3 linked regions of the Solidesulfovibrio fructosivorans JJ] genome follow. The protein of the gene in region 3 interacts with the protein of the main gene of each other region in a pairwise test. Links are inferred from orthologs where the notes say so. Each region holds a gene or a part of one and is shown on either strand. Other genes may lie near its edges.

Region 1 (6,515 bases), on a different replicon or contig from region 3:
TGCGTGGCCTTTTCCAACGACGGCGAGCCCGTGGCCGACACCGAGATTTTCCGTCGCGCCCTGGAATACGCCGCCGACCTGGCCCCGGTCATCGACCACTGCGAGGACCCCTACATGGCCAAAGGATCGGGGGCCAACGAAGGGGCCATGAGCGCGCGGCTGGGCCTTCGCGGCCAGCCCGACGCTGCCGAGGCCATCCAGGCCGCCCGCGACATCCTGCTGGCCGAATACCTGGGCGTGCACGTCCATCTGGCCCACATTTCCTGCCGCAAATCCGTGGGACTCATCGCCGACGCCAAAAAGCGCGGCGTCAAGGTCACGGCCGAGACCTGCCCGCATTACCTGCTCATGACCGACGCGGCGCTTCTGGGCTACGACAGCCTGGCCAAGGTCAATCCGCCGCTTCGCACCGACGACGACCGGCTGGCCCTGGTCGAGGCCCTGCGCGAAGGCGTCATCGACATTCTGGCCACGGACCACGCCCCCCACGCGGCCCACGAAAAGGAAACCCCGTTCGAGAACGCCAAAAACGGCATCTCGGGCCTCGATACCGCCCTGGCCGCCCTGTGGGAGCTGGTGCGCCAGGGACGCCTCTCGCCCGAGGACATCGTCACCCGCTTCGCCTGGCGTCCGGCCGAAATTTTCAAGCTCCCGGTCAACCGCTTCGCCCCCGGCGACCCGGCCGACTTCCTGCTCTTCGACCCGGAGGATTCCTGGGTCGTCACCCCCGAAGCCCTGCGCTCCAAGGGCAAGAACACGCCGCTTCTGGGCCAGCCGCTCACCGGCCGCGTGGCCCTGACCGCCGTCGGCGGCGTCGTGGTGCACGACCGCATCCGTCCCGGCCGAACCTGAGACGAAACCCCGACACCCAAACGCTCTCCGGAGGTTTTTTCCATGGCGCAACCCTTCAAGGACGCCAATGCCATCTGCAAGACCATCATGCGCAACGGCTACGATGCCTACGTCATCAACGCCGTGCTCCAGGAAAAAGCCCTGGATCCCGCCGCGCCCGAACTCGACCTGGCGACCGACGCCCCCCTGGCCGAACTGCAAAAGCTTTTCTCCGAAACCGAGGCCGTAAGCGAAGACGGGGCCTACGCCCGGGTGCGCCACGGCGATACGCTGTTCAACTTCCACCCGGCCGAAACCGTGGACGCCTCCCACCCCGAGGAGACCGTGGCCCGGCTCACCCGGCGCATGATCGACCGCCTCGATGCCCTGGGCATCCTGCCGGCCAGCCAGATCAGCCCCTACCTGCCGCACTGCCGCGACGATCACGACGGCTTCGCCGACCTTGCCGGCGGCGAAGTGCGCCTGCTCGGCATCCCCGACGAGTCCATCCGTCAGAACTACCTGCGGGCCGTGCGGGCGCTGCGCTTCTCGGCCAACTACAATATCCCCGTCGAAGCCAATACCCTCATGGCCATCCTGCGCGCCTCGCGCCGCATCCTCGACTACGTCTCCGTCAAGGACATCATGGACGAATGGCGCAGGGTCGAGGCCGAAAACATGGCCACCTTCGTCGAACTGCTCTACGACACCATGATCCTCCACTGGTTCCTGCCCGAAGTGGCGACGCTCGCCCGCATCAAGCAGAAAACCGAAGAGGGCGTCGAATACACGCTCTTCGAGGAAACCCTCGCCGTCATGCGCCACTACCCCGAGGAACTGCCCTACGACTGGTACGGCACCCTGGCCTGCCTGTTCCACGACGTGGGCAAACTCCACACCGCCGAATACGCCGGCGGCGACCTGCATTTCTTCCAGCACCACCAGGTCGGGGCCAAAGTCACCCGCAAGATCCTCTCGCGCCTGGGCTTCCCCCCGGACGAGACCGACCTCGTCTGCAACCTCGTGCGCGGCCACATGCGCTTCCACTTCATGCTCACCGACCGGGGCATCCGCCGCTTCAAGGCCCTGGACCAGTACCCGCGCCTGATCGAAATGGCCCGGGCCGACATCAAAGCTGTCGAAGGTAACTACAAGGAATTCAATCACAATCTCAAAATGCTCGAGCGTACCGAAACGCCCGAGGAAATGCTCGAGCCGCTCCTGAACGGCGCGCAGATCATGCAGCTGCTCGGCCTCAAACCCGGCCCGGTCGTGGGACTCATCCGCGACGCGCTGCTCAAGGCCCAAATCGCCGGCGACGTCACCAGCCTGGAAGAAGCCGAACACTTCGTGCACGATTACTGGAACAAGCAAGAGCTGCACTAGTCGGTCCAGGTGGCCAGGGGCGCCGCCCCTGGACCCCGGCAGGAGAGGCTCCGCCTCTCCTGCACCTCTCCGCCGGGGGGCTTGATGCCCCCCGGACCCCCCTTTACCGGGTTGGGATGGTGAAGCGGGAGGGCGTGGGGTAGGGCTCTTTGGACGGCGGGAGACCGACGTTTGTTGCCGCAATCGGCCCGGCGGCACGAGGCGCGTTGCGCCTCGACGCCGGACGCGATTGCGGCAACAAGGTGCGCCAGCGGCGAAGCGCCGCATTTAAGAAGAAGATACTTTTTCTGAATGTCGCCCCAAAGGGGCGACCGGCGTGGTGGCGGCGGAATTTGCTTGGGACGAGCCTGCCGCAAAGCGGCGGCAGCGTCCCGGCAAATTCCGCCGCCATCTTCACCCAACCGCCTGACCGCGCGCCAATCCCGCTTCCGTCCGGCCAAAGCCGAGTCGGGGGGCCCGGGGGGCCCGTGGCCTCCCGGCGGGGTCCGGGGCGGAGCCCCGCCAGCTCCAGCCTCAACAGTTACCGACAGCCAGAACCGCTATGACGAACCTGATCGACCTGACGTTCCACGAGCTTGAGGCGCTGATCGTGTCGCTTGGCGAGCCGCCGTACCGGGCGCGCCAGGTCTGGCAATGGTTGTGGCAGAAGGGATGCCGCGACATCGGCCGGATGACGGACGTGTCCAAGGCGTTGCGGTCGCGGCTGGGGGAAGTCGCCACGATCGCCTGGCCTGACGTATTGCGGGTGAGCGAGAGCGCTGACGGCACGGTGAAGTTTTTGTTGGGGCTGTCGGATGGCGAGGCGGTGGAGTGTGTTTTGATTCCGGAGAAGGATCACTACACGGCTTGCCTGTCGACCCAGGTGGGCTGCGCCATGGGGTGTGGGTTTTGCGCCACGGGCATGCTGGGGTTTCGGCGCAACATGACGCCTGGGGAGATGTTGGGGCAGGTGTTGGTGGCGCGGCAGTATCTGTTGGACAAGGGTGAGGCGCTGGCGTTGCGCAATCTGGTTTTTATGGGCATGGGCGAGCCGCTTCTCAATTACGACAATCTGGTCAAGACGCTTGAGGCGTTGCATCATCCGCAGGGGCTGGACTTTTCGGGCCGGCGCATCACGGTGTCCACGGCCGGGGTGCGGCGCAATCTGCTGGAGCTTGGGCGCACGGGGTTGTGTTCGCTGGCGGTGTCGCTCCATGCGCCGACCCAGGAGAAGCGGGCGCGGATCATGCCCGGGGCGGCCAAGCTGCCGCTTTCCGAGCTTATGGGGATTTTGCGGGAGTATCCGCTGAAGCCTCGGGAGCGGCTGACCTTCGAGTATCTGCTGCTCGACGGGGTCAACGATGCCGATGCCGATGCGCGGGAACTGGTGCGGCTTCTCTCCACGGTCAAGGCCAAGGTGAATCTGATCGTGTACAATGCCACGCCGGGGCTGCCGTTTCGCCAGCCGGCGGCCGGGCGGGTGGCGGCGTTCCAGGAGATTTTGAAGGCCAAGGGGATCACGGCCACGATCCGCAAGAGCAAGGGGGCGGACATCGCGGCGGCCTGCGGGCAGTTGCGCGCCGAGGCGGAGTGCGCCGGGCGCGGCGACGCATAAAATTCGGCCCGCCACGCGGCGCTTGTCACTCATTTGCCGTTTGAGTAAGGTTATCTTCCTTTTTCGCGCAATATGTGCGTAATGGGCGCCAGAGGAGGCCGTATGGAAACGACGCTTGACGAACAGGGGCGCGTGACCATCCCTGCGGATGTCCTGAAGGATATGGGGCTTGCTCCGGGCTCGCGCGTCATTGTCGAGGGGCAGGACAGCGCCATTGTGATTCGTTCCCTGGATGCGGCATCCGGACTTGTCGAAGAGTGCGGAGTGCTTGTGTTCGGGGGTGAAACGGTCGGGCCGGTCGAGGAGCTGCTTGACCGGGTGCGCGAGGATCGCACCCGCGATGTTTCCGGGCTCTCGGGGCGATGAAGGCGCTTTTTGACACGTCGGTCCTGGTGGCCGCGTTGGTGCAAAGCCACCCGCAGCACCAGCGAGCCTTCGCATGGTATTTGAAATGTCGGCGCGGCGAGTTGGAGATGCTTGTCGCCGCGCATGGATTGGCGGAAACATACGCGTCGCTGACGGTGTATCCGGCGCGGCCGCGCATATCGCCGCGCAGCGCCGCAATGCTTCTCCAGGCAAGCGTTCTTGGCGTTTGTTCCGTCATCACGCTCGATTGCCGCGATTATGTCGCGGCCATGGAGTCGGTGGCTCGAATTGGCCGGGGCGGTGGCAGCATCTATGATGCGCTGCATGTCGTCGCCGCGCGAAAGGGCGGTGCGGAACTGGTGTTGTCGTTTAACAGAAAGCATTTTGAACCGCTTGTCGGTTCGGACCAACAGTTTGTAGAGCCTTAACCCTCCAAAAGAGATATCCCCCTCTTCCAACGCCGTTTCGCTAAAGGAACAGTGCATGAAACGACCCGATTTCGCCAAGTGCGGCGGCCTTGTCCCCGCCATCGCCCAGGAAGCCTGCACCGGCGAGGTGCTCATGATGGCCTACATGAACGAAGAGGCCTACGATAAAACCCTTGAAACCGGCGAAGTGCATTACTTTAGCCGCAGCCGGCAGAAACTCTGGCACAAGGGCGGCACGTCCGGCCATGTCCAGAAGGTCAAGTCCGTGCGCCTGGACTGCGACGCCGACACCATCCTGGTCCTGGTGGAGCAGATCGGCGGCGCGGCCTGCCATGAAGGCTACAAGTCCTGCTTTTACACCGAGATCACAAGCGACGGCGAGCGCACCTGTTCGCCCAAGGTCTTCGATCCCAAGGAGGTCTATAAATAAATGTCCGCCAACAACATCCTCAAACTCGGCATTCCCAAAGGCTCCCTCCAGGACGCCACCATCGCGCTGTTCGAGAAATCCGGATGGAAGATCCGGATGCATCACCGCAATTATTTCCCCGAAATCAACGATCCGGAGCTGACTTGCTCCATGTGCCGCGCCCAGGAGATGTCCCGCTACGTCGAATCCGGCACCCTTGACTGCGGCCTGACCGGCAAGGACTGGATCCTCGAAAACGAGTCCGACGTGGTGGTCGTTTCCGACCTCGTCTACTCCAAGGTCAGCAACCGTCCGGCCCGCTGGGTCCTGGCCGTGGCCGCCGACGCCCCCTACAAGCGTCCCGAGGACCTGGCCGGCAAGAAGATCGCCACGGAGCTCGTCAATTTCACCAAGAAGTATTTCGCCGGCGCGGGCGTGCCCGTGGATGTGGAATTTTCCTGGGGCGCGACCGAGGCCAAGGTGGTCGAGGGGCTGGCCGACGCCATCGTGGAAGTCACCGAGACCGGCACCACGATCAAGGCCCATGGCCTGCGCATCATCTCCGAGCTGCTTTTGACCAACACCCAGCTGATCGCCAACAAGAAAGCCTGGGAAGACCCGTTCAAGCGCCGCAAGATCGAGGTCATCAACATGCTGCTCCAGGGCGCGCTGTGCGCCGAGGGCCTCGTCGGGCTCAAGATGAACGTGCCCGAGGAAAAGATGCCCGACATCATGGCGCTTCTGCCGAGCCTTACCTCGCCGACGGTGGCCAACCTTTACAACAAGGACTGGTTGTCCATCGAAATCGTGGTGGCCGAGGGCACCGTGCGCGACCTGATCCCCAAGCTCCACGACCTGGGCGCCGAGGGCATCATCGAATACGCGCTCAATAAGGTGATCTAGGCGCATCAGCGTTTCCGTCGCCATGCCGAAAAAGGGCCGCGGGTATCCGCCCGCGGCCTTTTTTATTTGGAAGAGTGGATTACGGTCCGCAAGGGAGGGATGGCTGGAAAGTTTTATAGATGATATGATATATTTCTTGAAATAATATCTTATATTGTGACATGCTTTTTCCGGGTACCCTTTTTCGCGCGACCGCGTTTTCGTTTGTCATCGTAAAAAGGAACGGGCCTCGAAACCAATCGAAGGAGAATTGGCATGTCGCAGAAAGCTTCCCACCCCTTGCCGGGCGATCCGTCCCTTGCCCCTCTTGAAGATCGTACCGAGTATTTCAAGGAAATCAGCAAGGCGAATCCGGTCCCGGAAGAAGCCACCCGGGCTTTCATCGCCAACCGGTTCCAGATGCTGGCCTCCGATCCCGCGCTCAGCGACGCGCAAAAAAAAGCGGCCCATGAGTCCCTGGCCATGAAGCTGGGCAAGGCGGCCGTGACCGATCAGCCCGTTCCGGGCGGCGTGGGGTATGGCATGTTCTATACGAGCGCCTTCAAAAGCGCCTATAATCTGGGCACGAAACTGCAATTCGATTATATATGCCCGGCCA
Region 2 (6,640 bases), on a different replicon or contig from region 3:
TGGCGTCGCGGCGGCAGCCCTGCCGGATGTCGCCTTCTTCGAGGGCGGCGGCGATGGCCTCGCGCACCCCGCGCTTGTCCGCCGCCCAGGCCGGGGCGACGAGTTCCCCGGGCGCGGGGTCGGCGTTTAAGCGTTCGACCACGATGTCCGGCCGCAGCCGGGCGATGGCCTCGGCGACCGCCGCGACGTATGTCTCGCGTCCAGGCGGGACGTAGCCCCCGGCGGCGAAAAGTTCCGCCAGGGACGAGCCGGCGACGACCAGCGTGTTGTGGAATTTCACCCCGGTGACGGGAAGATCATTAATAAAGGAAACGGCGGCCCAAAAATCCGCGTTCGATTCCCCGGGCAGGCCGGCCATGAGATGGGCCGTGACGCGAAGTCCGGCTTCGGCCGTCCCCCTTGCCGCCAGGGCGAAGGCGGCCGCGTCGTGGCCCCGGTTGATGCGCGTAAGCGTCGCGTCGCGAACGGATTGCAGCCCCAGGTCCAGGCAGACGTAGGGAAGGGGCACGGCGGCGAGCAGGGCGGTTTTTTCCGCGTCCAGGCAGTCCGGCCGCGTGCCCAGGCAAAGCCCGCAGACGCCGGGCAGGGCGATAAGCTCCCCAAGAAGCCCCTCCAGCCGCGAGGCCGGGCCGTAGGTGTTGGAAAAGGACTGGAGATAGGCGATAAGCGCCTCGCCGCGTCCCCGGGCCGGCGCAGTGAGCTTGTCCCATTGCGCCCGGAGCCCGAAGCCTTTATGGTACAGTCCCGTTCCCGACCCGGTGGCGTTGCAAAAAAGGCACCCCGCGCGGGAAAGCGCGCCGTCTCGATTGGGGCAGGCGCTGCCCGCATCGAGCGGTATTTTTTTTGCCCGGCGGCCGAAAATCCGCCGAAAGGCCTGGGAAAGGGTATTGTAACGCTGGGTCATGGCCGGTCGCCGGGACGGGAAATCAACCGTTGACAACGCGGTGCGAATCGGCAAACACAACGCGTTTACGAGATCACGAGAGCCGAGTTTGCGGCAAGCGAGGCGCTATGTCCAGGATTTTGGATCGCATATTGGGCCTGTTCTCCAACGATCTGGCCATCGACTTGGGAACGGCCAACACGTTGGTGTTCGTCAAGGGCAAAGGCATCGTTTTGTCCGAGCCGTCGGTTGTGGCGGTGAAAAAGGATCCTCGCGGCGGCAACAAGGTGCTTTCCGTCGGCCTCGAGGCCAAACGCATGCTCGGCCGCACCCCGGGCAACATCGTGGCCATCCGGCCCATGAAGGACGGCGTCATCGCCGACTTCGAGGTGACCGAGGCCATGTTGCGCCACTTCATCTCCAAGGTGCACAATTCCAGACGGCTCGTGCGGCCGCGCATCATCATCTGCGTGCCGACGGGCATCACCCAGGTGGAAAAGCGCGCCGTCAAGGAATCGGCCCAAAGCGCCGGCGCCCGCGAGGTCTACCTCATCGAGGAGCCCATGGCCGCCGCCATCGGCGCCAACCTGCCCATCACCGAGCCGACCTCCAACATGGTGGTCGACATCGGCGGCGGCACCACCGAAGTCGCCGTGATTTCCCTTTCCGGCGTGGTGTATTCGAAATCCGTGCGCGTGGGCGGCGACAAGATGGACGAAGCCATCATGCAGTACGTCAAGCGCAAATATAACATGCTCATCGGCGAATCCACGGCCGAACAGATCAAGATCCAGGTCGGCTCCGCCCACCACTCCACCAGCTCCGGCGAGATGGAGGTCAAGGGCCGCGACCTGGTCACGGGCATTCCCCAGAACATCACCATCACTTCCGAGGAAGTGCAGAAGTCCATCTCCGAACAGGTGGAGAGCATCGTGCAGGCCGTGCGCATCGCCCTGGAACAGACGCCTCCGGAACTGGCCGCCGACATCGTGGACCGGGGCATCGTCCTGACCGGCGGCGGGGCGCTCTTGCGCGGCCTCGACCAGCTCCTGCGCGAGGAGACTTCCCTTCCCATCACCGTCGTCGAGGACCCCCTTTCGACGGTTGTCCTCGGGTCCGGCAGGGCCCTCGACAACCTGAACGTGCTGAAGGAGGTCACGATAGATTAAACCGTCCCCCCAGCGGATCGCGATTGGCCTGCTCATCGTCCTTTTTCTCTATCTGGGCCTTTTTACCTGGAACATCCGGACAGGCTACGTCGACACGCTGGCGAGCCATACCGGATTGGAATTCGCCAGGTGGGTCCTGGCTCCGGGAAAATGGGTTCATGGGCAGGTGGCGTCGTTTTGGACCCGCTACCTGTATTTCGTGGGCATCCGGCAGCAAAACGAAGAGCTGCGTCAGGAGCTTGCGGCCGCGAAAGACGAGCTGTCCAGGCTTCGCGAGAACGCCTCGGAAGTGGAGCGCCTGCACCGGCTGTTGTCCATGACTCCGCCCGGCGATTGGACGCGCCAGGGGGCGCGCGTCATTTCCCATCGCCTGGGGCCCAACGCCGCCCTGGAAACGTTTCTCATCGACAAGGGCAGCGCCTCGGGCGTGACCACCAATACCCCCGTCGTCTCTCCGGACGGGGTGGTGGGACGCGTGCTGCGCTATTCTCCGAGCGCGGCCACGGTGCTGCTCATCACCGACCCCAACAGCCGCATCCCCGTGCTTTCCCAAGCCAACCGCACCCAGGGCATCCTCAAGGGCGAGGGCCCCGGCCACGAGCTGATCCTCGAGTACGTGCCCCAGGGCGCGCCCATCGAGGAAGGGGAGGTCCTGGTCACTTCGGGCCTGGAGGAGATTTTCCCCAAGGGCATGCCCGTGGCCAGGGTGACGTCCGTGGGGCGCTACGGGGCTTCGCTTTTCCAGCTTATCCACGCCGCGCCGCTGTTCGATCCGTTGCGCCTTGAGGAAGTGGCCCTGCTGTTCCGGACGTCCGCCGCGGGCCAGCCCGGCTCCGTCGCCGCGGACAAGGCGGCCCGCTATCCCAAGTCCCCGGCGGCCATCGCCCCGGCCACGCGTCCCGGCGACGGGCAAAAGCCGGCCGACGTGCCCAAGACGCCAGCCGCGGCCGCGCGCCAGGAAGGCGTCGCCCCCGCTTCCGCGCCCCAGGCGGTCAAGGCCGCCCCCGCCGACGGACAAAAGCACGAGACCGCCCCCGCCGACAGGGGCGAGCGCAAAAAACGCCGGAAGCCGCCCCGGCACGCGACAGGCCAATGAACCTGGGCCGCATCGTTTTCTGGGCGCTTTTCACCGTCAGCGGGGTCTGGCTCGAAAACGCCATCCCCGGGGTGGACTTTCTGGCCCCTGGCCTTATCCTGGCCATGCAGGAAGAGAAGTGGACGGTGCCCATCTGGCTCGGGCTGGCCTGGCTTTTCATCCAGGAAGGCACCGGCAGCCTGGCCTTCGGCGCGGGGCTTCTGTGGTACGGCGGACTGGCCGGCCTGTACTTTTTCGGCCACTGGCTGTTCGAAGCCCGCAATTTCCTTTTCATGTTCATCGTGGGGCTGTGCCTCGGGGTCATGCATTTCGTGCTCGTGAACCTCATGGCCCTGCTTTTGGACTGGAGCGTCCCCCTGGAGCGGCTGCTCATGGAAAGCGTGATGCAAGCGTTGATCTTCCCCGTCGAATGGGGACTCATCTACCTGATCCACCGTTATCTCCCGGATACCCCCCATGCGGCTTGACAGCGAAGCGCCCCAGCAACAGGCGCCCCGTTCCGGGCTCGTCCTCATCCAGCTCCTGGTGCTGGGCCTTTTTTGCCTGTTCACCCTGCGCCTGTGGTATTTGCAAGTCCACAAGGGGGCCAAGTTCGCGGAGATGGCCCGGGACAACCAGCTGCGGCAAGTGCTCATCAATTCTGCCCGTGGCCGCATCCTGGATAGAAACGGCGTGCCCGTGGCCGTGTCCGAGCCCTCCTTCGCCCTGGGGCTCGTGCGCGAGGACTGCGAGGACGTGCCCGGGACCCTGGCCAAGGTTTCGGAGTGGACGGGCGTGGACAAGGCGGCGCTGGCCGAGACGTTTCGGCGCGGCAAAAAGCGCGTCAAGCCCTTCGAGCCGCTGATCCTCATCACCGACCTGTCCTACGAGGCCCTGGCCCGCATCGAGGCCAACGAGATGTTCTATCCCGGCCTCACCATCGTCATCCGCCAGAAGCGCTCCTATCCCACCGGCCCGCTCATGGCCCACGTGCTCGGCTACGTGGCCGAGGCCAACGAGCAGGAGCTGGAGAAAAATCCCGAGCTGTCCCTGGGCGATTCCGTGGGCAAGCAGGGCCTGGAATACGCCCTGGAGGACGTGCTGCGCGGCTCCAAGGGCAAAAAGCAGGTCGAGGTGGACGCCTTCGGCCGCCAGCACAACGAGCAGATCCTGGAGCCGCCCCAGGCCGGCAAGGACGTGACGCTCTCCATCGACGTCAAGCTCCAGGAGGCCTGCGCCAAGCTCCTGGAGGGCCAGGCCGGGGCGCTTGTCGTCATGGAGCCCGATACGGGCAAGATCAGGGCCATGGTCAGCGAGCCGAGCTTCGACAACAACCTCTTCGTGCTCGGCGTGCCCACGGACAAGTGGAAGGAACTGCGCGACGACCCCCGCCACCCCATCCAGAACCGGGTGACCCAGGGCATCTATCCGCCGGGCTCGGTCTTCAAGCTGCTCATGGCCGCGGCCGGCCTGTCCGGGGGCTACATCAAGCCCGGCGACGTGGTGAGCTGTCCTCCGGCCTACCGGGTCGGCAACCGGGAATTCCACGACTGGAAGAAATCGGGCTTCGGGTCGCTGGCCATGCGGGACGCCCTGGTCCATTCCTGCGACGTCTATTTCTACAAGCTCGGCGACCGCATCGGCATCGACCGCATCCACGAGTACGCCCTGGCCAGCGGTTTCGGCAAACGCACCGGCATCGACCTGCCCCACGAGAAGGCGGGCCTCATCCCGTCCAAGGAATGGAAGCGCAGGCGCTTCGGCGCCGCCTGGAACCGGGGCGAGACGGTCATCGCTTCCATCGGCCAGGGCTACGTGCTGACCTCGCCCCTCCAGATCACCCGCTACGTGGCCGCCCTGGTCAACGGCGGCAAGCTCATGAAGCCCGAGCTGGTGGAAACCGAAGCCCCGAGGGTGGACGCCGACTTGCCGCTCAAGGACGCCGACCGCCAGTTCATCGTGGACTCCATGGTCGCCACCGTGGAACGGGGCACGGGCAAGTCGCTTTACCGCCCCGATGTCGTCATCGGAGCCAAGTCCGGGACGGCGCAGGTGGTCAAGCTCGTAAACCCCGACGTGCGCGTCAAGGGCAAGTTCATGCCCTACGAGCAGCGCGACCACGCTTGGCTGGCGAGCTGGGGCAAGAAGGACGACAAGACCTACGTCGTGGTCTGCATCGTGGAGCATGCCGGCGGGCATGGCGGCGAAATCTGCGGCCCCATCGAGCGCAAGGTCTTCGAGGAGCTTTTCGGCCCCGCCCCGTCCAAAAAGGCCCGCCCCGCGGCCGCGCCCGAGGCCCCGGCCCCGGAACCCGACCCGACCGCCGCCCCGGGCGAAATCCCGGATTAGACCGCAAGTCAAGGACGTTTCATGCCGTTTGACCGCCGTCTGGTTTTTTCCGTCAACTGGCCCCTGCTGGGGCTGACCGCCCTGTTGTTCGGGGTCGGGGTGCTCAACCTCTACTCGGCCAGCGGCTTCCGCATGGGCGACGAACTGTCCCTGCAGCCCTATTACAACAAGCAGCTCATCTGGGGCCTGGGCGGGCTGTGCTGCATGCTGGCCATGGTGCTTTTCGACTACAAGCACCTGGCCACCATCGCCTGGCCCCTGGCCATTTTCGTGGCCGTGCTGCTGGTTATGGTGCTCGTTTTCGGCAAGACCGTGTCCGGGGCCAAACGCTGGCTGCCCATCGGCGGCTACGCCTTCCAGCCGAGCGAGCTGGCCAAGATCGCCATGCTTCTTCTGGCCGCCAAGATCCTCTCCAAACGCTCGGAGCGCATGGGCTGGATCGATCTGGCCGGCATTCTGGCCGTTTCGCTGCCCATGGCCGGGCTCATCATCGTCGAGCCGGACCTTGGCACCGGGCTCAACGTGCTCCTTTTGGTGTGCGGCCTGATCCTCTACCGGGGGCTCACCGGGCCCGTCTTCAAGACCCTGGCCATCGCCGGGCCGATCCTCATCCCCTGCGGCTGGTTTTTCCTCAAGCCGTACCAGAAGGGGCGCATCCTGACGCTCTTCGACCCCCAGCGCGATCCGCTCGGCGCGGGCTACCACATCATCCAGTCCCAGATCGCCATCGGTTCGGGCCAGATGTGGGGCAAGGGCTTTTTGGAGGGCACGCAAAGCCAGCTGCGCTACCTGCCGGAAAAGCACACCGACTTCGCCGTGGCGGTCTTCGCCGAGGAGTGGGGCTTTATCGGGGCCATCGCCCTGCTGACGCTTTTCTGCCTGTTTCTGCTGCAATTCTACGTCACGGCCAGGAACGCCAAGGACCGTTTCGGCAGCTATCTGGCGGCCGGGGTCTTCTTCTATTTCTTCTGGCAAATCCTCATCAATATGGGTATGGTGCTCGGCATCATGCCGGTCGTTGGCATCCCCTTGCCGTTTATCAGCTACGGGGGGAGCGCCACCATCGTGAACTTCACCCTCGTGGGCATCGTCGTCAACGTCTCCATGCGGCGCTTTCTGTTCAAGAAAGGCTAGCGACGGAGACCTTGCGACGCGCGGGGGTGG
Region 3 (6,486 bases):
TTGGTTGGATCGCCGGCGTCCACCTCTCCGACCTGGGCAAGAAAACGCCCAAGGTCGTCAACGGCATCACGGGAGAGGTGCTGGAAGAAGGGGCCTTGGTGCTTCAGGCGGAATTACCGCAAGGCAAGGTGGCGGAGATCGGCATCGTCAATCTCTTCGAGCAGGGCGACGGCGACGTCCTCACCTTCACCTCCGACGACTTTGCCGCCAAGGACGTCATCGTCAACGGGGAAAAGCAGAATTTCGCCGAGTACATCGTCAAGAACAAACTCGACACCAAGCTGCCGCTTGTGGCCGACTACTACGGGGCCATGGTCAACATCAGTTTCCAGGGCGTCGACGAAGCGGAAGGGTTGGTAAAATTCTATGCGCCGGTGTTTTCCGGAATCCGGTACAAGCACGCCAAGCCCGTGCTCGATTACGTCAAACAGTTCAACGAACGCCTTCGCAATGAAGGCTCCATCGAATCCCAGCGCATAGCCTTCTCGTGCAACTGCATTCTCAATTATCTTTATTCCGAATTGGAAGGAAAGAAGACGGAGCCCTTCACCGGCCCTGTCACCTTCGGCGAAATCGCCTACCAGTTGCTCAACCAGACTCTCGTCTACCTCGAGGTCCTGGACGTTTAAGGCAAAACGCCGGCAAGCGAGGGAGCGCCGCCAAGCGCTTTGGCCTCGCTTGCCGGCACCATGTGATCCGGGACCATTTGCCGTCCCCAGTATCCGCTGGGTGCCCACAGACCGTTAGACCGCCTTCCACCACAACCCCCGTCCCCGATATGTCCGAAGTCGGCGCTCGAAAAGCTACCGGCAGCGCTTGCAGACCGCGCAGCCGGCCGGCGGGCATTTGGCCGTGGGGACGCCTTGCTGGTAGCGTTCCCATTCGCGCCAAAGAAAGTCGCGGGAAACGCCGATATCGACGATGTCCCAGGGGAAGACTTCATCCTTGTCGCGTTCGCGGTCCAGATAGAAGGCTTCGTCGCCGTCCCATGTCTTGAGCGCCCGGCGGAAGCTGCCGGAGGCGGCCGCCGCCTCGATGAGCGGAAAGAGCCGCTCGTCGCCCCGGGCGAGCAGCCCCTGCATGCGGGCCATGGAGGCGTTCTCCACTTCCACGCGGAAGCCCGGCAGCGGCTTGGCGGCTTCGCGGACCCGGGCGTAAGCCGCCTCGATAGCCGCGACCGAGGCCATGGGGGCCCATTGCATGGGGGTGGCCGGTTTGGGAACCAGCGGATTGACGGACAGGGTGGCGTGGGCCACGCCGCGCTTGCCCTTGCCGATGGAGGCGGCCTCGGCCACTCGCGCCAAAAGCGGGGCCAGGTCGTCGAAGTCTTCGGGGCATTCCCCGGGCCAGCCGACGATCACGTAGAACTTCAAGTGGTTGATGCCGTACTTGCCGGCCAGGGCGACGGCGTTTTCAAGCGCGTCCAGGCTCAGGTGTTTGTTGGCGGCACGGCGCAGGCGCTCGCTCGGCGCTTCCAGGGCCAGCGTCAGGGTGCGAAGGCCGGCCTGGCGCAGGATGGTCAAAAGCTCGGGAGTGATGCCGTCGGCGCGCACGGACGAAAGCGAGAACTTGGTTCCCCGTTCCCGCAGCCAGGCGAGAAACGGCAGCAGGTCGGGCCAGTCGGTGAGCGCCGTGCCGACAAGGCCCACCTTGCGCGGCGAAACGTCCTCGATAAGCGTCTGCAACGCCGCCATGCGGGCCTGCCTGGGAGGCCGGTAGACATAGCCGGCGGCGCAGAACCGGCAGCCGTAGGGACAGCCGCGATTGACCTCGACCAGGAACATGTCGCGAAAGGCCGCGTGGCCGGAGACAAAGCAGGAATGGGCCGGATCGGCCAGCACCGTGGCCGCGTCGGCGTCCGTGGCGCAGGCCCGGGCGACCGGGGTGCGGGTGACGCCCGGGACGAGCACGCCCGGCATATGGGCCACGGCGGCAAGACAGGCGGCCTTGTCCGCGCCGGAGAGAACGGCCCGTCGCAACGCCGCCAGCACCTCCGGCAGCCCGGCCTCGGCCTCGCCCACGAAAAGCAGGTCCAACGCCGGCAGGAAGGGAGCGGGATTGAGAAAGGCAAGCGGCCCGCCTCCCATCACGATGGGAAAATCGGGCCGCTTGTCGCGCGTCAGGGGGATATCCGCGGCGGTCAGGGCAGCCGCCGCGGGCAGGTAGTCTTCCTCGTAGCACAGCGAAAAGGCGACGACCGGAAAATCGGCCAGGGGACGGCCGGAATCCTCGGCCATGGGGGCTTCGTCCGGCCGGCAGAAGACCCGTTCCACGGCAAGGGCCTGATCGTCCGTCAGGAGCCGCCAGACGGCCTGCCAGCCCAGGGCCGAGAGGGCGAGCCCCTCCGCGCCGGGCACGGCCAGGGCCACGGGCAGCCGCCCGCCGAAATCCCGCACCTCGGGCCTGTCCAGGCCGAAATGGACCCTTGCCCGACTCGTTTCGCTCAAACGTCACCTTTCCCCGTATCGGGGGCCGGGGATGCGTCCCCGGCAGGGAGCCCCGGGAGGAACCGCGTTCCTCCCGGCTCCTAGTCCGCCTGCATGCGGATGAAAGAAGGAATCTCGAATTCCTCCTCGTCGAAGATGAATTCTTCCTCGCCCACGGGCTGGGTCTTGATCGGGGCCTGGTTCAGGGCCGTCTCGGGGTTGCCCTTCTTGCCGCCTTTGCGCAGGTAGGCCGGGATATTGTAGTCGTTGGCCTGCTGGGTGGACAGCACGCGGACGCTGCGCGGGCTCTGGACGGTGCCGCCGCCCCCCCCGCCGGGCCCCGAGGGCGCTCCGCCGGCGGGCTTTTGCCGCGACAGGTGGGTGATGACCTCGGCGGGCTTTTGCTCCACGACCTTTTGTTGCGGCGCCGCGTCGCGCTGCATGGCCGACTCGATGCCGGTGGCGATGACGGTGATGCGCATCTCGTCGGTGGCGTCGGGATCGAAGACCGTGCCGAAGAAGACCTTGGCGTCCTCGTGGACGGCCTCGGTGATGGTGGAAGCGGCTTCGTCCACTTCCTCGATGGTCAGGTCCGGACCGCAGGTGATGTTCATGAGCACGCCGCGCGCGCCGTCGATGGTGACGTCTTCGAGCAGCGGGCTCGTGATGGCCTTGAGCGCCGCCTCGCGGGCGCGGGATTCGCCGCGCGCCGTGCCGAAGCCCATCATGGCCAAGCCCATTTCGCTCATGACGGCCTTGACGTCGGCGAAGTCGAGGTTGATCAGGCCGGGGACCATGATGAGGTCGGAAATGCCCTTGACCGCGAAATAGAGGATTTCGTCGGCCTTTTTGAGCATCTCGATGAAGGTGGCTTTTTTCGAAGCCAGCGACAGCAGGCGGTCGTTGGGGATGGTGATGATGGAGTCCACCACGTCCCGAAGCGCCTGCACGCCTTTCTCGGCCGAGAGCAGACGTTTCTTGCCTTCGAAATAAAACGGTTTGGTCACGACGGCGACGGTGAGCGCGCCGGCCTCCTTGGCCACCTGGGCCACGACCGGGGCCGCGCCGGTGCCGGTGCCGCCGCCCATGCCGGCGGTGACGAAGACCATGTCGCAATCGCCGATGGCCTCGCGGATGGCGTCGATGCTTTCCAGCGCCGCGTCACGGCCGACGTCGGGGTTGGCGCCGGCGCCAAGGCCCTTGGTCAGCTTTTCGCCCAGCTGGATGCGGTACTCCGCCTGGGACTTCTGCAGCGCCTGGATGTCGGTGTTGGCCGTGATGAAGGTCACGCCGGACATGGCCGAGCAGATCATGTTCTCGACGGCGTTTCCACCGCCGCCGCCGCATCCGACGACCTTGATACGGGCGTTCGAGCCTTGTTCGAGTTCCAAGTATTCCATATCGATCTCCCCTAGCGAACTCCCTGGTTATCCCCCAGAATTTCTTGCGTGGACGCGCCTACTTTACGTCCACGAACCATTTCCGCATCCTCCCCAGAATGCGGTTGAACACATTTTCGTCACGAATGCGGAAGCGCTGTTCCACGCCTTCCTTTTCCGCGCCGTACATGAGGAGCCCCACCGCCGTGGCGTACATGGGGCTGTTGACCACGTCCTTCAGGCCCCCGACCTTGTCGGGATAGCCGATACGCGTGGGCAGGTTGAAGATCTGTTCCCCAAGCTCCTGGATGCCTTCGATCAGCGCCGTGCCGCCGGTCAGGACCACGCCCGCGCCGACCTGGCTCTTCATGCCCGAGCGGATGAGCTCCTGGTCCACCAGGGCCAGCATCTCCTCCACGCGGGGCTCGCAGATTTCGGCCAATACCTGTCGCGAAAGCCGGCGGGGCTCCCTCCCCCCGACGCTCATGACTTCGATGACCTCGTCCTTGGGCACCATCTCGGCCAGGGCGCAGCCGTACTTGATCTTGATCTTCTCGGCCGAGGCCATGGGCGTGCGCAGGCCGAAGGCGATGTCGTTGGTCAGGTTGGTGCCGCCAAGGGCCAGCACGGCGGTGTGCTTGATGGAATCGCTGGCGAAGATGGCCAGGTCCGTGGTGCCGCCGCCAAGGTCGACCAGGGCGACGCCGATTTCGCGCTCCTCGTTGGTGAGGACCGCCTTGGACGAGGCCAGGGACTCGAGCACGATGTCCGAAACGTCGAGGCCGGCCCGGTGGCACGAGCGGATGATGTTCTGGGCGCTGGTGACGGCCCCGGTGACGATGTGCACCCGCACTTCCAGGCGCACGCCGGCCATGCCGAGCGGATCGGCGATGCCGCGCTGGTCGTCGACGATAAATTCCTGCGGCAGGATGTGGATGACCTCCCGGTCCAGCGGGATGGCCACGGCCTTGGCCGCGTCTATGACCCGTTCAATATCCCGGGGACCGACTTCACCGCCCTTGACGGCGATGACCCCGTGACTGTTGAACCCCTTGATGCGACTGCCGGCGATGCCGGCGTAAACCGAGCGGATTTCGCAACCCGCCATGAGTTCGGCCTCTTCCAGGGCCTTTTTGATGGACTGTACGGTCTGCTCGATATTGACCACCACGCCCTTGCGCAGCCCTGTGGACGGGCTCGTGCCGATACCCACCACATCCACGCCTTCGGGCGAGAGTTCGCCGACGACCACACAAATCTTGGTGGTGCCGATATCGAGCCCGACAATAAGTTCCGACCTGGCCATAAACCGCTCCCTGAACGTTTCCTTTCCTGACGTCGGCATGCCCAGAGGCTTTCTACGTCAAAAGCTCTTCAATTTCATGTCCAAAATCGCCTCTGACGCAATTTGGATTCCAACGCCGGAGTTGCCCGCCCCGCGCGCTCCTCATGCCGCATCCTCAAAACCGATTCGGCATGATTCCTTAAGAAATACAGCAGCATCTCCTAAGGGAGGCTCCCCTAGCCTTGCGGCGCATCCCCCGAATTGCCGCGTTTTTCCACCCAGACCTTGTCTCCCTCGGCCGTGATCTGTCCGACAGAGCCCAGCTCCCCCCGCCGGCGCAAGTCGGTCCAAACCAGATTCATCCGGGAAAGATTGCGGTCCCATTGCTTGGAACCCAGGCACAGAAGAATCCCCGGGTCCAACAAACGAATTTCCAGTCCCCTGCCCCAGCTCAGGCGCAACCAGGCGATCTGCCCGAAGTCGAACGGCACCTGATGCTCGGCCACGGCGTGGCGCAGGTCGGCCAGAAGCGGCAGATGCTTCTCCATACCGGCTTCGACCTCGATCTGGGGCAACGAAACGAATTGCCCCGGCTCAACCTTGTCGATGATGCGTCCACCTTCGTCGGCGTAATAGAGCGTTCCTTGATACTGCACAAGATAGGAAGGGCTTTTTTCCTTCACATCCACCAGAATCGTGCCGGGTAGCACCCGTTTCACACTCACGGCGTCGATCCAGGGCTCCCGGACCAGATCGGTCCGCATCCTGTCCATGGACAGCGACAGCACATTGACACCGGGGGTGAGCCCGGCCACATCGCGGATATGCTCCTCGGACAGGCGCGAACAACCAGTGACGGAGACGTGCTGCAGGGCGAAGTAGTTGACCGTGGTCAGCCAGCGGTAGCCGGCAAGCAGGCCGACGCTCACGGCCAAAACCAGCACCGCCATGACGGCCATGGAGACAAGCCGGGTGCAAAACCTGCCCATGCCGCCAAGACTCATCTTGGGCATGTGCAGCGAGCATTCGCCGCGCGAATAGTTGCGGTTGCGGTTACCCTTGGACTTCACCACGCGGCTTTTGACCGTCACCCGCGGCGCATAACCCGAATAACCGTTGCGGCGGCGCTTTGCCGACGAGCTTCCCCCAAGTCCCGACAGCGCTCCTACCCTGACGTTCATGGCACGATCCTCACTTCCGGTTCCAGTTCATAGCCGCTTTGCGCCAAAACGGCCTCCCGGGCCGCCTGGAGCAACGAAAGCGCTTCCCCCCCTGTTCCTTTGCCGCAATTAATCATAAAATTCGCGTGCTTTTCCGAAAAAGCCATATCGCCGAGCCGCTTTCCCTTAAACCCCGCTTCCGTCAAAAGCTTCCAGGCCGGGGCCCCGGGCGGATT

The links.
Region 1: the proteins of ftsZ (region 3) and rlmN interact in binary tests that used the Escherichia coli proteins (3 or more experiments, as listed by UniProt). The link is inferred for Solidesulfovibrio fructosivorans JJ] from one-to-one orthologs.
Region 2: the proteins of ftsZ (region 3) and DESFRDRAFT_RS01650 interact in binary tests that used the Escherichia coli proteins (3 or more experiments, as listed by UniProt). The link is inferred for Solidesulfovibrio fructosivorans JJ] from one-to-one orthologs.

What each region holds. Positions count from the first base shown.
Region 1 is NZ_AECZ01000008.1:4,309-10,823, reverse strand. The notes cover bases 1,964-4,784. They hold rlmN (23S rRNA (adenine(2503)-C(2))-methyltransferase RlmN), read left to right. Parts: upstream 1,964-2,758; coding sequence 2,759-3,811; downstream 3,812-4,784. Other genes in these bases: hisI (phosphoribosyl-AMP cyclohydrolase), read left to right, coding at 4,619-4,784; DESFRDRAFT_RS07240 (PIN domain-containing protein), read left to right, coding at 4,174-4,605; DESFRDRAFT_RS07245 (AbrB/MazE/SpoVT family DNA-binding domain-containing protein), read left to right, coding at 3,914-4,177; DESFRDRAFT_RS07255 (HD domain-containing protein), read left to right, coding at 1,964-2,217. In the rest of the region: DESFRDRAFT_RS07260 (dihydroorotase), read left to right, coding at 1-852; more of DESFRDRAFT_RS07255, read left to right, coding at 895-1,963; more of hisI, read left to right, coding at 4,785-5,035; hisG (ATP phosphoribosyltransferase), read left to right, coding at 5,036-5,917; DESFRDRAFT_RS07225 (hypothetical protein), read left to right, coding at 6,173-6,515.
Region 2 is NZ_AECZ01000002.1:28,196-34,835, forward strand. Bases 86-3,031 are described here. They hold DESFRDRAFT_RS01650 (rod shape-determining protein), read left to right. Parts: upstream 86-1,011; coding sequence 1,012-2,052; downstream 2,053-3,031. Other genes in these bases: DESFRDRAFT_RS01645 (TIGR01212 family radical SAM protein), read right to left, coding at 86-904; mreC (rod shape-determining protein MreC), read left to right, coding at 2,219-3,031. Outside these bases: more of DESFRDRAFT_RS01645, read right to left, coding at 1-85; more of mreC, read left to right, coding at 3,032-3,148; DESFRDRAFT_RS01660 (hypothetical protein), read left to right, coding at 3,145-3,615; mrdA (penicillin-binding protein 2), read left to right, coding at 3,605-5,476; rod shape-determining protein RodA, read left to right, coding at 5,498-6,610. UniProt on the Escherichia coli protein: Forms membrane-associated dynamic filaments that are essential for cell shape determination. Acts by regulating cell wall synthesis and cell elongation, and thus cell shape.
Region 3 is NZ_AECZ01000005.1:131,075-137,560, reverse strand. Bases 1,678-4,469 are described here. They hold ftsZ (cell division protein FtsZ), read right to left. Parts: upstream 3,827-4,469; coding sequence 2,528-3,826; downstream 1,678-2,527. Other genes in these bases: ftsA (cell division protein FtsA), read right to left, coding at 3,885-4,469; DESFRDRAFT_RS05165 (radical SAM protein), read right to left, coding at 1,678-2,447. Outside these bases: DESFRDRAFT_RS05170 (DUF6976 family protein), read left to right, coding at 1-629; more of DESFRDRAFT_RS05165, read right to left, coding at 804-1,677; more of ftsA, read right to left, coding at 4,470-5,111; DESFRDRAFT_RS05150 (cell division protein FtsQ/DivIB), read right to left, coding at 5,327-6,271; DESFRDRAFT_RS05145 (UDP-N-acetylmuramate dehydrogenase), read right to left, coding at 6,268-6,486. UniProt on the Escherichia coli protein: Essential cell division protein that forms a contractile ring structure (Z ring) at the future cell division site. The regulation of the ring assembly controls the timing and the location of cell division.